4 regions of the Rhizobium beringeri genome follow, and region 2 is predicted to be linked to each of the others. Evidence: riboswitches for the same ligand, from Rfam matches in the RefSeq annotation. Region 2 holds a riboswitch; each other region holds the start of a gene.
The links. Region 2 has a riboswitch for cobalamin ahead of fdhA (formaldehyde dehydrogenase, glutathione-independent). Riboswitches for the same ligand answer to the same signal wherever they lie in the genome.

Region 1: another riboswitch for cobalamin. It lies ahead of ELH03_RS12940 (ABC transporter substrate-binding protein); the one in region 2 lies ahead of fdhA (formaldehyde dehydrogenase, glutathione-independent).
Region 3: another riboswitch for cobalamin. It lies ahead of cobU (bifunctional adenosylcobinamide kinase/adenosylcobinamide-phosphate guanylyltransferase); the one in region 2 lies ahead of fdhA (formaldehyde dehydrogenase, glutathione-independent).
Region 4: another riboswitch for cobalamin. It lies ahead of nrdH (glutaredoxin-like protein NrdH); the one in region 2 lies ahead of fdhA (formaldehyde dehydrogenase, glutathione-independent).

The regions. Positions count from the first base shown of each region.
Region 1 covers NZ_SILG01000001.1:2,554,188-2,556,382, forward strand. The annotation lists gene ELH03_RS12940 (ABC transporter substrate-binding protein) at 1-952, opposite strand, end outside; cobalamin riboswitch at 1,130-1,387, opposite strand; gene ELH03_RS12945 (tetratricopeptide repeat protein) at 1,615-2,195, shown strand, end outside.
Region 2 covers NZ_SILG01000004.1:461,044-463,238, reverse strand. The annotation lists gene fdhA (formaldehyde dehydrogenase, glutathione-independent) at 1-1,084, opposite strand, end outside; cobalamin riboswitch at 1,304-1,503, opposite strand; gene ELH03_RS37620 (hypothetical protein) at 1,486-1,659, shown strand; gene ELH03_RS31760 (DMT family transporter) at 1,665-2,195, opposite strand, start outside.
Region 3 covers NZ_SILG01000001.1:2,333,880-2,336,074, reverse strand. The annotation lists gene ELH03_RS11780 (chloride channel protein) at 1-168, opposite strand, end outside; cobalamin riboswitch at 428-824, shown strand; gene cobU (bifunctional adenosylcobinamide kinase/adenosylcobinamide-phosphate guanylyltransferase) at 1,220-1,744, shown strand; gene cobW (cobalamin biosynthesis protein CobW) at 1,749-2,195, shown strand, end outside.
Region 4 covers NZ_SILG01000001.1:3,843,378-3,845,572, reverse strand. The annotation lists gene ELH03_RS19220 (heavy metal translocating P-type ATPase) at 1-298, shown strand, start outside; cobalamin riboswitch at 462-686, shown strand; gene nrdH (glutaredoxin-like protein NrdH) at 951-1,172, shown strand; gene nrdI (class Ib ribonucleoside-diphosphate reductase assembly flavoprotein NrdI) at 1,187-1,591, shown strand; gene nrdE (class 1b ribonucleoside-diphosphate reductase subunit alpha) at 1,570-2,195, shown strand, end outside.

The sequences.
Region 1 (2,195 bases), on a different contig from region 2:
TCGTCGGGTTCATCGACTGTGCGTCCATCATCACGAAGTGCTTGTTTTTGACCGCGTCCAACTCTTTGGTCACAGGATCGTTCTCGAGGAAATCAACCTTGACCTTAGGATCGTCAGCCGCGTAACGGCGGCGGTCCATGGTCGCCAGCACGATGATGGCAGGGTTCGCCTGGGCGATGGTTTCCCAACCCACCAGCGGCCATTCCTCTTCCGTGGTGACGACGTTCTTCGCACCGATCGTCTTCAGGATATAGGCGGGCGCGCTGTTCTTACCGGCGATGAAGGCGTCGCCGTTGACCTCTTTGCTGGAGAACCAGAAGACGACGGGCAAGTTCTTGCCCGATGCGCCTGATATCGAAGCGACGGCATCCGCCTCGCGCTTCTTCAGCTTGGAAATCAGCGCATCGCCGTGCTCCTTCACGTCGAAGATCTCCGAGAGCTCAGCGATTTTTCTGTAGATCAGCTCCATCGTGAACAATTCCCTGCGCACGCCGTCGCCGCCGTCGGTATTGACCTTGGCGACGCAATCGGCCGGCGCGAGATAGGTATTGATCCCGAGATCCTTGAACTGCTCCCGCTTGCCGACGGATCCCTGCGCGCCGACATGCCATTCGAACTCGGCCGCCACCAGGTCGGGCTCCTGCCCGACGACGGATTCGAAGCTCGGATCGTTGTCGGCAAGCCGCTTTATCTTGCTGTTGGCCTCGGCATATTGCGGCAGCACTGGACCGACCCAGACGGCCGTTCCGGCGATCCTATCGGCAAGGCCGAGCGAGAAGAGAACTTCGGTCATGCCCTGGCCGATCGAAACGATCCTCGCCGGCGCCTTTTCGAAGGTCACCTGCTGGCCGCAATTGGTGATGGTCAAGGGATATCGGGTCGCGGCAAGGCTTGGTGCCGCAAGGCCGGCGAGCCCGAAGGCAAATGTCATGGTGGCGAGAATCTGGCGCATGGAAAACCTCGATCAAGGGAAAAATCACGGCCGTTCCGCTCATGTGCGCGGACCGAAAGCACGCTTAGGCGTGAACTAGCCGCAGGAGACCCAATCGAGGCGGATGCATGCCGGAATTCGGCGAAGGTTCAGCAGGTCAATCATATCTGTTCCTTTCCGGGCATCCCCGCCCGGTTGATTGGATCGTGATTGACGGCAGGTCTCCTGGCTTGCGGATATCCGTCGTTTCATCCGCCTTCCCGCGCGATAGTTCGCAGTGGCAGGGCGATAGGCCCATCAGAGATGGCCAGTCGCTGGCCACTCCTGAGATGATCGACAATCCGCTTACAGTTGCGGGGGCAGCCACGGTCTCGGTCCCTACTGGGTCGTCCTCACCGTGTTCCCTATTAATCCCCTTGGAGTCATCTTCAGGGAACCGTCGCACCCAGTTATGTCGCCCACCCGCCTGACGTCAATGATTATTGCGGAGGATCGTGCCGGCTCACCATGGCAAATTGCGAGACCTAAAAGCAAAACTCGCCAGCGCCCTCGAGCAAAAGCTATCGTCTGCGGTGCTGACGCCAGCGCCGGGGCATCCGTCGGCGTGCGTCACGACGGATTGCGAAAGGCAGGCCCCCGACATAGCTTTGGCGCCACCGATTTCAACGAGGTTTGATGTAGCAATGAGCAATCCGGATAGCGCCGATCTCGCCGCAGCCAGGATAGGCGCAATTCGCCAAGCAGCCGAGCAAGGCGATGCGCAAGCACAATTTGAATTGGGCCACATCACTGCACGAGGTGAAGGTGTCACCGGGGATAAAGCCGAAGGCGCGAGATGGCTTCGGAAAGCGGGCGAACAAGGTCATGTCGATGCGCAATTCCTCCTGGCTGGCCTGTATCTCATGGGGGACGGCGTTGCACAAAGCGCGCCCGAAGGCTGCAAGTGGTTTGAGAAAGCCGCCAGTCAAGGCCATGCCGACGCACAGTATTTATTGGGATTGATGAGAGAAGACGGCGACGGTTGCGATATCGATCCAACAGACGCCGTGAGATGGTACGGCCAGGCCGCAAATCAGGATCATGCCGGTGCACAATACAGGCTAGCCCAAATGAAAGAGCATGGCGTGGGCTGCGAGATCAATCTGACGGAGGCATTCAAATGGTACCGTCGTGCAGCGCTTCAGGATTACCCTGATGCAAGAGAAGATCTGCTCGAATTATGTCGTGCACATCCAGACCTGCCGCTCCCAGTATCAGAATTGCT
Region 2 (2,195 bases):
TGGCGTTGACGATATCGGCAATTGGCAGTCGGTCGTGGAGGATTGCCTGCATGAGCTGACGATTATATTTGATCACCGGAGTCTGGCCGGTGTGGAAGGACTGCGCCTTGGCCCATCCGAGGCCGAAGCGGAGCGACAGATTGCCGTGTTTGGCGGCGTTGTCGACGGCGCCCGGATCCTCGGTGACGTAGAGGCCGGGAATGCCGATCGAACCCGCGGCACGGGTAATCTCCATCATCTGATTGAGGACGATCGCCGGCTGTTCCCCACCGGAATGGCCGCGTGCCTCGAAGCCGACCGCATCGATGGCGCTGTCCACCTCGTTGGTGCCGACGACCTGCGCGATCATATCGCCAAGACGGTCACTCTTCGACAGGTCGATCGGTTCGAAACCGACTTTCGCTGCATGCGCCAGACGGTCCTTGTTGAAATCACCGATCATCACGACAGCAGCGCCGAGAATGCGAGCCGAAGCCGCAGCCGCAAGACCGACAGGGCCGGCGCCTGCGACGTAGACGGTCGAGCCGACTCCAACGCCTGCCCGCACCGCGCCATGGAAGCCGGTGGGCAGAATGTCGGAGAGCATGGTGAGATCCCGGATCTTCGCCATTGCCTTGTCCCGATCAGGGATTTTCAGCAGGTTGAAATCTGCGTAGGGAATAGTGACGTAGCGCGCCTGTCCGCCGATCCAGCCGCCCATGTCGACATAACCGTAAGCCCCGCCGGCGCGGGCCGGGTTTACCGTCAGGCAGACGCCGGTATCCTGCGACTTGCAGCAGCGGCAGCGGCCGCAGGCGACATTGAAAGGCACCGAAACGATATCGCCGATGTCGAGCATCTCGACATCGATGCCTTTCTCGATGATCTCGCCGGTGATTTCATGACCGAGGACCAGGCCCGGCATCGCTGTCGTGCGGCCGCGGACCATGTGCTGATCGGAGCCGCAAATATTGGTGGATATCACCTTCAAAATCACGCCGTGTTCGATGCGGCGGCCGTCGGGCGCTTCCAGCTTCGGGTCGTCGATGTCGCGAACTTCGACCTTGCCCGGCCGGAGATAGACGACGCCTCTATTTTTGCTCATGGATTCCTCCCACTTGTGAATGCCTCGATCTGCAACCGATGCAGTCGATGGCAACCTTCCCTCCGGCCTGCCTCCTCTGCAGTCCGGTGTCTACAACACGAGGATACCGCCGCATCGGGCGATATTCGAATTTTCAAAACGGACAGATTGGATGAGAAGAGGAGTGAACGCCACGGTTTTCACCTGTCGTTCCGCTCGTGATCGTCTGCCGCAATCCGTCGATTTGCTGTGCCAAGAGCTGGTTTCCGGCTCCAGAATCTCCTTTCGATCCATCTCGATATCTTTCCGGATGTCTATCCGGCGATTTCCTTGAGGATTTCAGTTCTTCTACCGCTGCGGGGCAGCGCCGGCGTCAGGCCAGCGTCCCAATGGTCCATTTCGCCAGTTTGCGAGATAGCGCCTTGAACACCACAAGCAAACCATGCCTGACGGAAAACAGCGATCAAGAAAACGACATGGGCGCAACTCAAAGACGACAGTCGGCAAAGTCGCAATGGCGCTGCGTAGCGGAAATAATTGATCCCGCGAATACGGCGGTTTTCCGGATCGTCCCGGAAGATTTAATCGCCGCCTAAAGGCTTTAGGCGCGATGCGGCCGGCGGCTGCGGTTGAAGTCGATGGCCGTGTGCCAGAGCACGGCGCCAAGGATGATCGCACCGCCGAAAAAGGTGGCAATGGGCGGTTGCTCGGAAAACAACAACCAGACCCAGAAAGGCGTGAGCACGATTTCGATCGTGCCGATCAGCGCCGCTTCCGCCGGCGGCATTCGTTTCGCCCCGGCAAGGAAGAGCACGAGCGCCAGGGAGAAATTGGTCGCACCGAAGGCGGCGAGAACGATCCAGTTATGCAGGTCGAGCGAGCCGACTGAACCGAACGGGGCAAAGATAGCAAGCGTCAGGAAGGCGCTGACGACGGTCGGCGGTAGGCTCGGGACGCCGGGATTGACGCGCGGAATGATGATGACGAGCGCGAAGGACGCGGTCATGCCGAGCGCCAGCAGATCGCCGAGACCAGTCCCGCCGCCGATCGACGAGGCGACGATGACCGCAACGCCGAAGAGCGAGATACCGCCGGCAATCAGCGTCCGCCTGGAGACCCTCTCCCTGAGGAT
Region 3 (2,195 bases), on a different contig from region 2:
GTTGGAGACGTAACTCATGCCGGTGACGGCGAGACCCGAGATGATGCCGACGACGGCGCCCGCCAGCGACAGGCCGACCTCGCTACGGCGGGTCAGCGCCCGCAGGCGTCCCGGATCGAAGAATACACGCAGCGCACGAAAACGGCGCCGATCCAATTTCATAAGCATGGCTAGACAACTAGGCGGGGAGAGGCCCGGTCAAGGGCAGAGATGGTCGCGCAGTCCGCTTGCGACGCAATTGCGGCGAAAAGCCGGCGGTTGGGATAAATTTTTATGACGTAAGCCACTGATAAATGACGATATTTTAGGTAGGGTAAGTCGTGTTTGAGTAAGTGTGTCGCGTGGCTGGCGATCGAGCTTCCGCCAAGGCCGGTTGACTTCCCCCCTGTGCTTGCCTAACCATCCCGATAACGGATGGTCGACTGACCATCCTGACATAACGGATGGTTCCGGATCGGTGTTGCGCCCTTCCGGATGAAAAGGGAATGTGACGGGGCGGACCCAAGCCGGGCGCCTTCATCACAGCCGACCCCGCGACTGTAGAGCGGTCAGGGTCTTCCATCCGGCATCAAGCCCTTCCGGCTCGGAGCCTGCAATCGTGCGGGCGGGCGGGACGGGCGATATGCCGGAAAAGCCACTGGATATGCATGGTGATCAACCGGGGTCGGACGCCTCTCAAGTCTACGAATCGTCCACCTTTTCACTGATGCAGCCGGGAAGGCGAGGATGATCCGCTGGCACGATCAGGGCGACCGGTTTCCGGTCTGCCCCGATCGCGGCCGATAACCGCGAGCCAGGAGACCTGCCATGCGTGCCGGGCGAGAAGCCCACACCTGGGCACTATGCCCGTTGCCAGCACGGAGGTTGTCTTGGCTGAACGATTGAATTCAGCGCGGCCTGGTGCGGCGCGATTTGCTTCCTCTTCTCCCCAGCGGGGAGAAGGTGGCCCGAAGGGTCGGATGAGGGGGCCGCACGGCACGCCCTTCATCATTGCCCTTCGCTTGCGCTCAGTGCATTCGCGGCTTTGCCGCTCGCCCCCTCAACCGCCTGCCGGCACCTTCTCCCCGCTGGGGAGAAGAGACATGTGGCGATGCTTTGCCTCGTCTGATCCCATGGAAGTCAAAGAGACGGCTTTGGACTGCGGTTCGTTCTGCAGCAGAAGCTCGAGCGGACAGTGGGGGGCAAACCACATGTCCTTCACCCGAGGGACCGTTTGCGCATGACCGTCGCTCCTTCCAACGCCGTCTTCATCCTCGGCGGTGCGCGCTCCGGCAAGTCCCGGTTCGCCGAATCCCTCGTCACCGCGACCGATCTGGATCGCCACTACCTTGCCACCGGCCGTGCCTGGGACGAGGAGATGCAGGCGCGCATAACGCAACACAAGGCCGATCGCGGTCCGTCCTGGACGACGCATGAGGAGCCTCTCGATCTTGTCGGCAGGCTTACCGCCATCGACGGCGAGGGGCGCATCGTGCTGATCGATTGCCTGACGCTCTGGGTCACCAATCTGATGATGGAGAAGCGTGAGATGGCGGCGGAATTTGCCGCACTTGCCGATTTCCTGCCCGCTGCGAAGGCGCGGCTCGTTTTCGTTTCCAACGAGGTCGGTCTCGGCATCGTGCCGGATAATCGCATGGCGCGGGATTTTCGCGATCATGCCGGCCGGCTGCACCAATCGATCGCGGCGAAGGCCGCCGAAGTCTATTTCATCGCGGCAGGCCTGCCGCTGAAAATGAAGGGTTAAGTCCATGAACCAGCAGAAGATTCCCGCAACCGTCATCACCGGCTTCCTCGGTGCCGGCAAGACGACGATGATCCGCAACCTGCTGACCAATGCCGGCGGCAAGAAGATTGCGCTTATTATCAACGAATTCGGCGATCTCGGTGTCGACGGCGACGTGCTGAAGGGCTGCGGTGCTGATAATTGCACCGAGGACGACATCATCGAGTTGACCAATGGCTGCATCTGCTGCACCGTTGCGGACGATTTCATTCCGACGATGACGAAGCTGCTCGAGCGCGAACAGCGGCCCGATCACATCGTCATCGAGACCTCGGGCCTTGCTTTGCCGCAGCCGCTGGTCGCCGCCTTCAACTGGCCCGACATTCGCACCCAGGTGACCGTCGACGGCGTCATCACGGTGGTCGACAGCGCCGCTGTAGCCGCCGGCCGTTTTGCCGACGATCATGATGCG
Region 4 (2,195 bases), on a different contig from region 2:
GCTGGCTGCTGCCGATATCGGCATCGCCATGGGTGGTGGCACCGATGTGGCGCTGGAGACGGCGGATGCCGCCGTGTTGCACGGACGCGTCGGCGACGTGGCGCGCATGATCGAACTTTCCAAACGCACGATGCGCAACATCCTGCAGAATATCACCATCGCACTCGGGCTGAAGGCGGTGTTTCTGGTGACGACGATCGCTGGCATCACCGGGCTCTGGCCAGCGATCCTCGCCGATACCGGCGCCACCGTGCTGGTAACGATCAACGCGCTCAGGCTGCTTCGAATAAAAATATGAATATCGTTTGGGGAGCCGGCTTCTACCGGCTCTTTTATGATGGGTTTTCCACAGCGCATTTCCATTAACGCTTCATTATCCACATCATACACAGGCGCGGCGATTCTTTGCCGCCATTGCTGCGACGCCACAACAACTTGTTGACGTCATCGGCGATTCGAGTACCATATCTAGTGTTCGAGGTTCCGTCGATTCGTGAGGATCGGCGGCTAAGACGGGAATTCGGTGCGTCTCGCCATCATGGTGCGGCAATGCCGGAGCTGCCCCCGCAACTGTAAGCGGCGAGCAACTGTCCGATTTCAGGTCACTGGAGCATGATGCTCCGGGAAGGCTGGGGCAGGCGCTTTGACCCGTGAGCCAGGAGACCTGCCTCGAACGAAACGTCCACGGGCGGGGTGTCCGGAAGGTCGCGTTGCATGGCTGCGGGGAATCTCCGCATCGCGTTTCGCCGGCTCGAGCCTCCGCATGAGCCACTTCGGGGTGAAGTCATGTCAGTATCTCAGTTCAGGCCGCCACCCGCTCGAGGTAGAGGGCGGAGTGCGCCCAGGGGCTAAACAGCCGCATAGCTCAAATCATCAGAGAATTTTTCGATGGATATCGGCAGATTTCCGATCGATGTCCTGCGCCCAATCGCGTCGTCACGAGGAATATCATGACCATTACCGTCTATAGCAAGCCTGCCTGCGTCCAGTGCACTGCCACCTACCGCGCCCTCGACCGGTTGGGTGTCGATTATGACATCGTCGATATCTCGCAGGATGCCGAAGCGCTGGATCGCGTCCGCAGCCTCGGCTACATGCAGGCGCCTGTGGTCATCGCCGGCGAGCAGCATTGGGCGGGCTTCCGTCCCGACATGATTAGCGCGCTCTCCTGACCTGAGGACAAGCGATGGGCCTGATCGTCTATTATTCCAGCCGATCCGAGAATACCCATCGGTTCGTCGTCAAGCTCGGATTGCGCGCGGCGCGCATTCCGCCAGGTGGCGCAGACGCGTTCCATATCCGCGAACCCTTCGTGCTGATCGTGCCGACCTATAGCGGCGACGGCGGCAAGGGCGCCGTTCCCAAGCAGGTGATCCGTTTCCTCAACGATGCGGAAAACCGCGGACACATCCGCGGCGTAATCGCCGCGGGCAACAGCAATTTCGGCGAGACATACGGGCTCGCCGGCGACGTAGTCTCGCAGAAATGCCAGGTGCCGTACCTTTACCGGTTCGAGCTCATGGGCACCGAAGACGACGTTGCCAAGGTCAAACACGGAATGGAACGATTTTGGACACGGCAACAAACATGACGCGGGATGCGGACGCAAAACCGCATCACACTTTCGCTCAGCCCGCCGGGGAAAGGCCGCCGAAGGCCGCCGAAACCCTCGACTATCACGCGCTGAACGCGATGCTGAACCTCTATGACGATGAGGGGCGGATCCAGCTCGACAAGGATCGTTTGGCGGCCAAGCAATATTTCCTCCAGCACGTGAACCAGAACACTGTGTTCTTCCACAATCTGGGGGAAAAGCTCGATTACCTCGTGACCGAGGGCTATTACGAGCAGGAGGTTCTAGACCAGTATTCCTTCAATTTCGTGCGGGATCTGTTCGACCAGGCCTATGCCAAGAAATTCCGTTTCCCGACCTTCCTCGGCGCCTTCAAATATTACACCAGCTATACGCTGAAGACCTTCGACGGAAAGCGCTATCTCGAGCGCTATGAGGACCGCATCTGCATGGTGGCTCTGGCCTTGGCGCGTGGCGACGAGGCCCTTGCCCGCGACATGGTCGAGGAGATCATTTCCGGCCGCTTCCAGCCGGCAACGCCGACCTTCCTCAATGCCGGCAAGAAGCAGCGCGGCGAACTGGTTTCCTGCTTCCTGCTGCGCGTCGAGGACAATATGGAATC